Regions from separate parts of the Lentibacillus cibarius genome, predicted to be linked through region 1. Evidence: predicted binding sites of a transcription regulator. Region 1 holds the regulator's gene; the other holds the start of a gene.
The links. Region 1 encodes Rex, which represses fermentation and respiration genes when NADH is low (regulators of the CRP and FNR family bind a similar motif). Its sites were predicted from a motif close to TTGTGAAATATTTCACAA; they were not measured.

Region 1 (4,970 bases):
CACCGGATGCAACGTTTTTCAGTCCTTCACGGATCATCGCCTGCGCAAGAACCGTAGCTGTTGTTGTACCATCACCGGCAATATCGTTTGTTTTGGATGCAACTTCAGATACGAGCTGTGCACCCATGTTTTCAAAATGGTCTTCCAGTTCAATTTCTTTAGCAATCGTGACACCATCATTTGTAATCAATGGTGAACCGAATTTTTTATCAAGTACAACATTGCGGCCTTTTGGTCCCAATGTGACTTTAACGGCGTCTGCAAGTGTGTCCACACCGCGCAGCATCGCACGACGAGCGTCTTCACTAAATTTAAGTTCTTTTGCCATGATTAATCGCCCTCCTCAGTTTGTTATATGTTATTTGCTGACATTCCGGTGGTTAGCTGATAACTGCCAGGATGTCGCTTTCACGCATAATTAAGTATTCTTTGCCGTCGTAATTCACTTCTGTTCCGGCAAATTTGGAGTAAATGATACGGTCACCCTCGTTGACTTCAAGTGCCATTTTTTCTCCATTGTCTGCTGTACGGCCGGAACCAACCGCTACAACAGTTCCTTCTTGCGGTTTTTCCTGTGCTGAATCAGGAAGGACGATACCGCTTTTGGTTGTTTCCTCCTGTTCCACAAGCTCGATGACAACTCGATCCCCTAGTGGTTTAATCATGCCGACAACCTCCTTAATTCCTTTTCAGTTTTTTTATTAGCACTCGAATGTAGTGAGTGCTAAGTCCAATTATTATATTATAAAATTCAACTAAAAAATGCAAGCATTGTCTCTTAAAAAATTTTCAAGTACATCACGCTTGCCATTCTATTATAAGGTATTTGGAAATTATGATAAAATAGTTAATACTGTTTTTATAATAGAAGAATTGAGTTGAAGCATATACTGTAGAAATAAAAAAATAAAGGAGTCGTTTTATCTTGGCAAGACGGTATTGGTATGTGATTTTGACGTATATAATTATGCAATTTTCCGTGTTAGCATTTGCACCACTTCTGTACGTATTAACACCGTTAGGAATCACGGAAGCCTCGATTTATTGGTCCGTATTCAGTTTTATAGCCGGCCTGGTCGTTGTCTTGTGGCTCATGCGCCCGGATATGCAAATGACCCGGAACCAAGCAGATTCCGGACTATCAACGGGGGAAATTATTCTATGGGCTATTGCCGGACTTTTCATGGCATATCTTGCTAATGGCATTGCTTCGCGTATTGAAAAAGTTTTTTTAGGTGTGAAACCAGAATCGGAAAACACCCAAATGATTATGGACATTACCCGAGTGGCACCTATTTTTGTCATCGTTACAGCTATTATAGCACCAATATTAGAAGAGATTATTTTCCGGAAGATTATCTTTGGAGAACTTTACAAGCGGACGAACTTTTTTATTGCAGCGGCACTGTCGGCGTTAATCTTCGCCATTATTCATAGAGAACCTGAGCATACGCTTGTCTACGCTTCCATGGGCTTTGTATTTGCATTTCTTTATGTGAAAACGAAGCGTATTATCGTGCCTATCATTGTTCATATGAGCTTAAATTCCATATCCGTAATTTTATCGCTTGCATTGGATCTGGAAGATTTGCAAAAGCAACTGGAGACTATTGTGATGGCACTGACACCATAAAACCCGGCTATTACATGCATTCTTTTTAGCTGAGACTTATCATTTCTAAGGGGTAATAATTATTATGCGAATGACACCGAAATCGATGGCAATGATATATTTTCTTGTAGGAGCACTGTTCGTTAGCATTGCCGTACGCATTACGGACGGATCAGTCTGGAACTTTCCGACGATTATACTTGCAATTATTGCAACACTTGACATTGGTGTCGGAATCCGGATGATGATTATCCATCTCAAAATAAAAAGGAAAAAGAAGTAGTGCTAAACGGTTGCACTGCTTCTTTTTTATACTTCAGTATCGGCTTTTTATTCATCCTCAGCTAATGGATAATGCTTCAGAAAATAAACGAGTGCCTGTAGTTCAATTGCTAAATCGATATGATGAACACGAACATCGGATGGGACTGTTATTCTTGCGGGCGTAAAATTAAGAATTCCGTCTATTCCAAATTCCACCAGCCTATTTGTGATTTCTTGCGCCGCATTAGAGGGAACGGTCAAAATCGCTACTCGTACATCTCCCATTTTTTCTTCAAGATCATCGATATGATAAATCGGTACACCGTCACTGTTTGTACCCGTTTTATTCGGATCCGCGTCAAATGCCATCATGATTCTTGTATTGTTATTTTTCATAAAGTTGTAATGCAAAAAAGCCGTTCCGAGGTTTCCTACCCCAATAAGAGCGACGTTGGTCAGTTCATCCTGATCCAGTGTTTTCCGGAAAAAGCCAAGCAAATATTCCACATTATAGCCATACCCTTTTTTTCCCAATGCACCAAAGTAGGAAAAGTCCCTACGAATCGTCGCGGAATCCACTTTAACTGCATCACTCAACTCTTTTGAAGATACACGTTTCTTTCCCTGATGGTTGAGATTATTCAAAAACCGGTAATAAAGTGGTAGTCGTTTAGCAGTCGCTTGCGGTATTTTACTATTATCCACTGTCAGTCCCCCTTGTTGTCCCGATGATATTCACCTGATTTTCCGCCGGTTTTGGTAACAAGATACGTCTGACCGATAATCATTCCTTTATCAAGTGCTTTACACATATCGTAAACTGTAAGCGCTGTCGCTGACGCTGCTGTTAAAGCTTCCATTTCTACACCGGTTGAACCTTTTGTTTTAACGGATGCTGCGATTTGCAGTTCATAAACGCCATCTTTTATTTTCCAGTCAAACGTAATGTCCGTTCCCTTCAATTGCAGCGGGTGACACATCGGAATCCAGTCAGACGTCTGTTTGGCTGCCATAATTCCCGCTACCTGAGCGACAGCCAATACATCTCCTTTTTTCATTGTTCCCGCATTTATCTTTTCATATATTTCTTTTGTTAATTGGATACTTGAGACAGCAGTAGCCGTTCGTTCTGTTTCCTTCTTTTCACTAATATCGACCATTCTTGCCCTGCCCTGTTCGTTAAAATGTGTGAATTCAGACATTTGCTCAACTCCATCTAATTTGTAAGTAATCCTTTATCCATTCTAACAAAAAAACACAAAAAAGTCGTGATGAATTTCACATGATGATTACCCAGTCAATTCATGATACGATAGACACATGATGAATGAGGTGAAAAATCATGATACTAATGCAGCTTAATGATGTTTCCAAATCATTTGGGGCTGATGAAATTTTAGCGAATATAAAATTGGAGATTAAAGAAAATGACCGGATTGCTATTGTTGGGAGAAACGGTGCCGGTAAATCAACCTTACTAAAAATAATGGCGGGGGAATTTTCCCATGATAGTGGCGAGCTATTCAAACCGAAAAATCTTACCATTGGCTATTTGACGCAGCACACCAGCCTTGAATCCCATAAAACGATTTGGGATAAAATGTTGGAGGTTTTCGATCATTTGTTAAAGCAGCAAGAGGATTTAAGACAAATGGAGCGAAAAATGCAACAGACGGCTTCTCTGTCAGATACGAATTATGAACAGCTGCTCGCAGATTACGACAAAAAGCAGCAAAAGTTCGAGGAGGACGGCGGATACGAATATGAGGCAAATATTAAAGCAGTTTTGACAGGCTTGAATTTCGGTGACATTCCATATGATACACCGGTTAATGAACTGAGCGGTGGACAAAAAGCTCGGCTCGCTCTCGGGCAGCTACTGCTTAAAAGGCCTGATCTGCTAATATTAGACGAGCCGACCAACCATCTGGACATTGATACCATGACATGGCTGGAGCAATATTTAGGAAGCTATCCCGGAGCAATCGTCATTGTATCACACGATCGGTATTTCCTTGATAAAACGGCAGCTGTGGTTTATGAAATCTCCCGGAATCGATCAAAAAAATATAACGGGAACTACAGCCATTACTTAAACCAGCGTGCACTCGATTACGAACAGGAACTAAAGGAGTATGAAAAACAGCAGAACGAAATTAAAAAGATGGAAGATTTCATTCAGAAGAACATTGTCCGTGCATCGACAACAAAGCGTGCCCAAAGCCGCCGGAAACAGCTGGAAAGGATGGAACGTATAGACAAGCCTAAAGGGGACGAAAAGTCGGCCTCTTTCACTTTCCGGATCAACCGAACAAGTGGAAATGATGTATTGAAGATTGATCAGCTCAGCTTTCAATATGAGAATGATCCAGTGTTTCAAAACGTCACGATTCATGCTAACCGCGGTGAGCGCATTGCGTTAACTGGCCCGAATGGTGTCGGTAAAACAACGTTACTAAAAACGATAACCGGACAAGTTCAGCCTTCTGCAGGCACTATCAATCTCGGCACCAATGTAGAGATTGGCTATTATGATCAGGAACAGCAGCAACTAACCCTTTCCAAAACGGTGCTGGACGAACTATGGGATGAATACCCGGACACCGATGAGAAGGATATCCGTACCGTTTTAGGGAATTTTTTATTTTCGGGTGAAGATGTCCTGATACCTGTCCATTCGCTTAGCGGTGGCGAAAAGGCCCGCTTATCACTAGCGAAACTCATGATGCAAAATGCCAACTTCCTCATTCTCGATGAGCCAACCAACCATCTGGACATTGACAGTAAAGAAGTGCTTGAGGGTGCCTTAATGGACTTTCCCGGAACGATTCTATTCGTTTCCCACGATCGGTACTTCATTAACAGGCTGGCCGATAAAGTAGTAGAAATGCAACATACAGGGGCAACCATTTACTTAGGTGATTACGACTACTACATGGAGAAAAAACAAGAAGAGGCAGAGATCAAGAGGTTAACGGAGATAGAGGAATCTTCTGTGCAACAAGGAAATCGAAAGACGACATTCCATGAAAACAAGCAGCAGCAGCGGGAGAGGCGGAAGATCCAACGCCGCATTGAAGAACTGGAAGCGGTC
Region 2 (4,970 bases), 610 kb from region 1:
TTGTCATTGTGAGGGAATTGTTTAACGTTTCCATTGAAGGACTCTCATTTGAAATTATGGTGAATTTCGGGTCATTAATTGCTGTACTGGTAATTTATCGCAAAGATATTTATCGGCTTGTCGAAAACACCGTACGTTACATGACAACACGGGCTGCGGATGCAAAAAGTGATTTCCAATTTGTCCTTTATTTAGTTGTTGCCACATTCCAACTGGGATTATTGGTCTTTTGTTTGAAGATTATATTGAGGAAAAACTCAGCTTTGTCTCCGTTGTCGGCGTAACTCTCTTAATTACCGGGGCTGCTTTATGGGTTATCCGAAACTTGCGCGGTCGCAAAAATGACGGTGGTATTACCGTACGTGATGCGATTATTGTTGGACTAGCCCAATCAGTTGCACTCGTTCCCGGCATTAGCCGTTCAGGTGCCACGATTGTCGCAGCCATGCTTGTCGGAATGAAAACGGACACGGCATTGCGGTTTTCTTTCCTACTCTACATCCCGGTTAGCCTTGGCATTACCATGATGTCGGCAAAAGATCTAATTAGTGGTGATAGTGGCTTTAGTGTGGTGGCCATACCAGTGATTCTCGCATTTGCCGCGTCGATTATAGCAACCTATTATTCACTGCGCTGGTTCATGAACATTATGGCCCGGGGTAATCTCAAATATTTTGCTTTTTACTGTTTCGCGGTTGGGCTGCTCGTCATTCTGTTTTTGTAAATGAGCCTGCAAACCAAATACGCAGCATGAACGTGGCTTAACCTTGCAAGTAAAGTTATATCGCCAAATATTATAGCTTCTTATCTTTCAAAAAACATCCAACTGCTCATCAGTTGGACGTTTTTTGTTTTCGTTCACGTTTATGCTGCTCGCGCCATGCTTTGGGAATATACACGCAATACGGTTCGCTTTCCATGTAGTCACCTGTCACATTGTAAGCGCGTGATCGGGAACCACCGCACACATGACGGAACTCGCAGACACCGCATTTTCCTTTGTACTTGTCAGGATCCCGCAAGTTTTTAAACACTTCCGATTCGCGATAAATCACCGGCAATGGGGTCTGACGTACATTACCGCCCTTGACTGGCAGCAACCCACTTGGATATACATCACCTGTATGGGAAATAAATACAAAGCCATTACCGTCATTGACTCCTTTAGGCGCGCGGCCCAATCCATCAATCTGTCCCGTTTTCCCACTCATTAGCGCATCTTCATAGCGGATGGTGTCGTCCGAATGTTGACTTTCACGCATCTTTCCCTGGATAACCACCCGCCGGTAATGCTGGGCAGCGGTTGTTTTAATATCGAACGGTACCCGCTTGGATAGTTTATACAACCAGCGTAGCACTTTTTCATGTTCAGCAGGGGATATCATGTCGCTTTCCTTTCCACGTCCGGTCGGTACAAGGAAAAAGACACTCCATAGAACACAATCAAGGTCCTCTACCATTTGTGCCATCTCTTCTAAGTAATCCACATTGTACCGGGAAATGACGGTGTTGATTTGCAGCGGCATTTCCAGTTCATGCAAATACTTAATCGCGTTCATCGTCAAATCAAATGAGCCCGAGGTGCCGCGGAAATAATCATGAACCTCCGCACAATGGCCATCAATGGAAAATGCCCAGCGTGATAGTCCAACATCTTTGGCTTTTTGCATGGCTTCTTTTGTGACATTCGGTGTGGCCGACGGTGTCATGGATACCCGCACACCCTTTTTCACAGCATAATCCGCAATGTCAAACACATCCGGGCGCATGAGCGGGTCGCCACCGGTAAACACGAGCATCGGATTATCCATTTCATAAATATCGTCAATCAGTTTTTTTCCCTCGTCAAATGTCAATTCCAACGGATGCCGGTGATACTGTGCCTCGGCTCTGCAGTGCAGACATTTTAGTTCACAGGCTCGCGTCAGCTCCCAAATAACGATAAACGGATTTTCATTGTAATCCCGTGGAAACATGTTACCCCTCCTGAAGTATTTCTGCATTTAGTGTAAAAGATTTTCTCGATAATAGATATGACATTTTTCACTTATTGTCCATTTGTCATAAAAAGTACAAAATTTCGCCCCCGGATGAAAAATATCCAGAGGCGACAATTTTATATTTATTTCTTACCTATAGATACGCGCCACATCGACGGACCTTCTTCCAAGTATTCCCAGGTAAATGTCCCTTCTCGTTCAATCATTAATTGATAATGAAGCGGTTTCGGGTCATGGTCATTCGATAGTTCCATAAACTCTCCGGAATTCAACCCATCGAACACTTCAAAGATTTTCGGATGTCTATTACGCGGGTCAATTTCAGGTGCATGTATTTTAGCTGTGAATTGCATTTCTTTCATTGTCAATCCCTCCATCTTTTTGTTGAGCAACTCCATGTTATAATGTGATAACCATTAAAGAAGTGATTGGCGACATCAATTGCTTATGATATTTATCACTGAACAAAAGGCAAAAATGCCCCGGTTAGCGAAGGCCATGCCCGCGGAAAGCGTGTCACCTTTCATGAAGGACAACGGTAGCATGAATGAAAACATAACGTCCATGTTTTACTTGCCTACATCGAATGATGAAATCGACTCACGTTAGTTAGAGTAAAATGTTTATGGGAGAACATATACCTCATCTTTGGTGTTGAAGTCGGAAGACTTCTACGCCAAAGATGAGGCCAGCAAGCGAAGCGCGGTAGTTTAAAGGGTGTTTTACATGAAAAAGAGGACCTTTTCTTGTATAGTTAAGTCTGCTACAACAACAACTATAGAAAGAGGTCCTCTAATGAAAGATATCATATCTGCGCTTACAATGAAAGAATTAGAACAAATTACATACCGTGCATTGCAGGAAAGTTTTTCTCAGGTGATGGCACAGACGTTACAGGAAATAGATGAGGCGATTGCTTCAGAAAGGGATAAGCAACGATTTTATTTGAAGGATAAAAGAACATTAAAGTTTGAGTCCGTCTTTGGGCAGGTGGAACTGAAAAGAAATTATTATCAAGATAAAGAGACGGGAAAGTATGTCTATTTATTGGATCAGTATTTAGCTTTTGACGGCACAAAGGGAATGAGTCCGGTGGTGCAAGATTTGGCTATTGAACTGGCTGTAACAGGCGTTTCCTATCGACAGGCTGGGAAGGCAATGGAGAAGCTTTTGGGCTACCCTGTCATCAGTCATGAAGGTATACGCCAGCAGCTTTTGAATACGGAGGTTGTGCCGGAAGAGTCAGTGCCACTCGAACAGGATGTTGTATTCGTGGAGGTGGACGGGCTTTATACGAAAAGCCAAGAGAAAAAGAAAAAAGGCAAGGAAATTAAGATTGCCAGTGTGCATCAGGGCTGGGAAATGAATGGTAAACGAGCAAAGCTGATAGAGAAGCGACATTTCATTCATGAAGGAAATCTGCCGTTCTGGGAAGAATTTGAGCAGTATCTAATGGCTACTTACGAGTATGATCCGACCAGGCACCACCTCGTTATTAATGGGGATGGAGCGAAGTGGATCACATCCTGCCGGGATCATTTCCAGCATAATGCGACCTTTGTCATCGACCGTTTTCATGTTGCCCGGGATGTGCAGCGTTTGTTTCGGGGTCATTCAAGATACCGCTCCATCCGAAAGAAACTAGCAAGCTATGACTGGGAAGGTTTCATGGTGGAATTAAACAGTGCGGTGGGTACGCTTGAAAATGAAAAGAAGGAAGAACGGCTGGAAGAGTTAATTGCCCAGCTTTCCCAATATCCAGAGGCACTGGGAGATTACCGTGAAAAACTAAAAGAGAGGGGCATAGATACAACAGGATTCCGCCCGATGGGGAGTGCAGAGGGAACGATGAGTGTGTTCGCTAGAAGGCTCAAAAACGGGCGTAGTTGGAGTGATAAAGGGCTTGATAAATTCATCGATATCATGGTTGCCCTCAAAGATAATCTGAAGATAAAAACGCTGCAGGGGATACTTGAACAGACGCAGGAATTAATACAGGAAAGCAAAGAAGAAAAGCCGCCTAAACACTTTGTAGAAAAGCTAAAAGAAAGTGCTGCAGAAGCAACACGCAACAATCTGGGTTATCTGAGGCAGGCTATCGGGAAACCAATTACAGACGCATTAAAAGGATTACGGGGAATTTGAAAAAGTAAAAAAGCACCAACTGATTAAAATGATATAAACATGAAACCGTTACCAAAAGTTGACTAAAACAATACAAAAAAGGGACTTGAAAAAAATCTCCCACAAGTACTTGACTCAATCCTCACGTTATAAAAATTTCACATTTAAAGCAGGAAGTGATATATTGTAAGGTACGAAAAAAAGTTGATTGAACATATTAATGTTAACATACAGCCTTTTACCACAAGCTGTTATAAAGGAGAGTTTACGCGGATTGAATATAGCTACTATACAAGAACTGCTGCAACGATTCCCTTTATTCAAGGATCTGACGGACGATGAAATGCAGTCAATTGTTGATTTGGCTAAACATCGTATGTACCGTCATGGTACCCATATATTTATGCAAGGCGACCCCTTGACAAACGTTTACTTCATCCATAAGGGAAAGGTAAAGATTTATAAAACGGATTTCCATGGCAAAGAACAGATTGTCAACGTATTGCAGCCCGGCGATATGTTTCCGCACCAAGGATTTTTTAGACAGGATGACTGTCCGGCACATGCCGAAGTGCTGGAGGATGCGATTTTAATTTACATTCCCATCACTTCATTTGAAAATTTCCTGATTACACATCCGGAAAGCAGTATTAAATTATTTCGGGTACTTGGAGACATCATTGTTGATTTGCAAGGCCGGTTAGAAGAAAAAATTCTTCATAACACTTATGAGCAAATTATCATGCTTCTATTGCGATTAGCTAAAAGTTACGGGAAAGAAACAAAGGATGGCCAGGTTAAGCTAACTACCCAATTTACAAACAGAGAACTCGCCAACATGATTGG

Region 2: a site for Rex is predicted at 2,032-2,049, ahead of FFL34_RS14135 (TIGR04053 family radical SAM/SPASM domain-containing protein). Genes of this name have one in related genera too.

What each region holds. Positions count from the first base shown of each region.
Region 1 covers NZ_VCIA01000001.1:2,267,049-2,272,018, reverse strand. The annotation lists gene groL (chaperonin GroEL) at 1-328, opposite strand, end outside; gene groES (co-chaperone GroES) at 381-665, opposite strand; gene FFL34_RS11110 (CPBP family intramembrane glutamic endopeptidase) at 926-1,633, shown strand; gene FFL34_RS11105 (YdiK family protein) at 1,698-1,895, shown strand; gene FFL34_RS11100 (redox-sensing transcriptional repressor Rex) at 1,943-2,581, opposite strand; gene moaC (cyclic pyranopterin monophosphate synthase MoaC) at 2,584-3,078, opposite strand; gene FFL34_RS11090 (ABC transporter ATP-binding protein) at 3,219-4,970, shown strand, end outside.
Region 2 covers NZ_VCIA01000001.1:2,878,028-2,882,997, reverse strand. The annotation lists partial or broken gene FFL34_RS14140 (undecaprenyl-diphosphate phosphatase) at 1-724, shown strand, start outside; gene FFL34_RS14135 (TIGR04053 family radical SAM/SPASM domain-containing protein) at 834-1,976, opposite strand; gene FFL34_RS14130 (DUF2249 domain-containing protein) at 2,123-2,353, opposite strand; gene FFL34_RS14125 (ISLre2 family transposase) at 2,796-4,145, shown strand; gene FFL34_RS14120 (Crp/Fnr family transcriptional regulator) at 4,399-4,970, shown strand, end outside.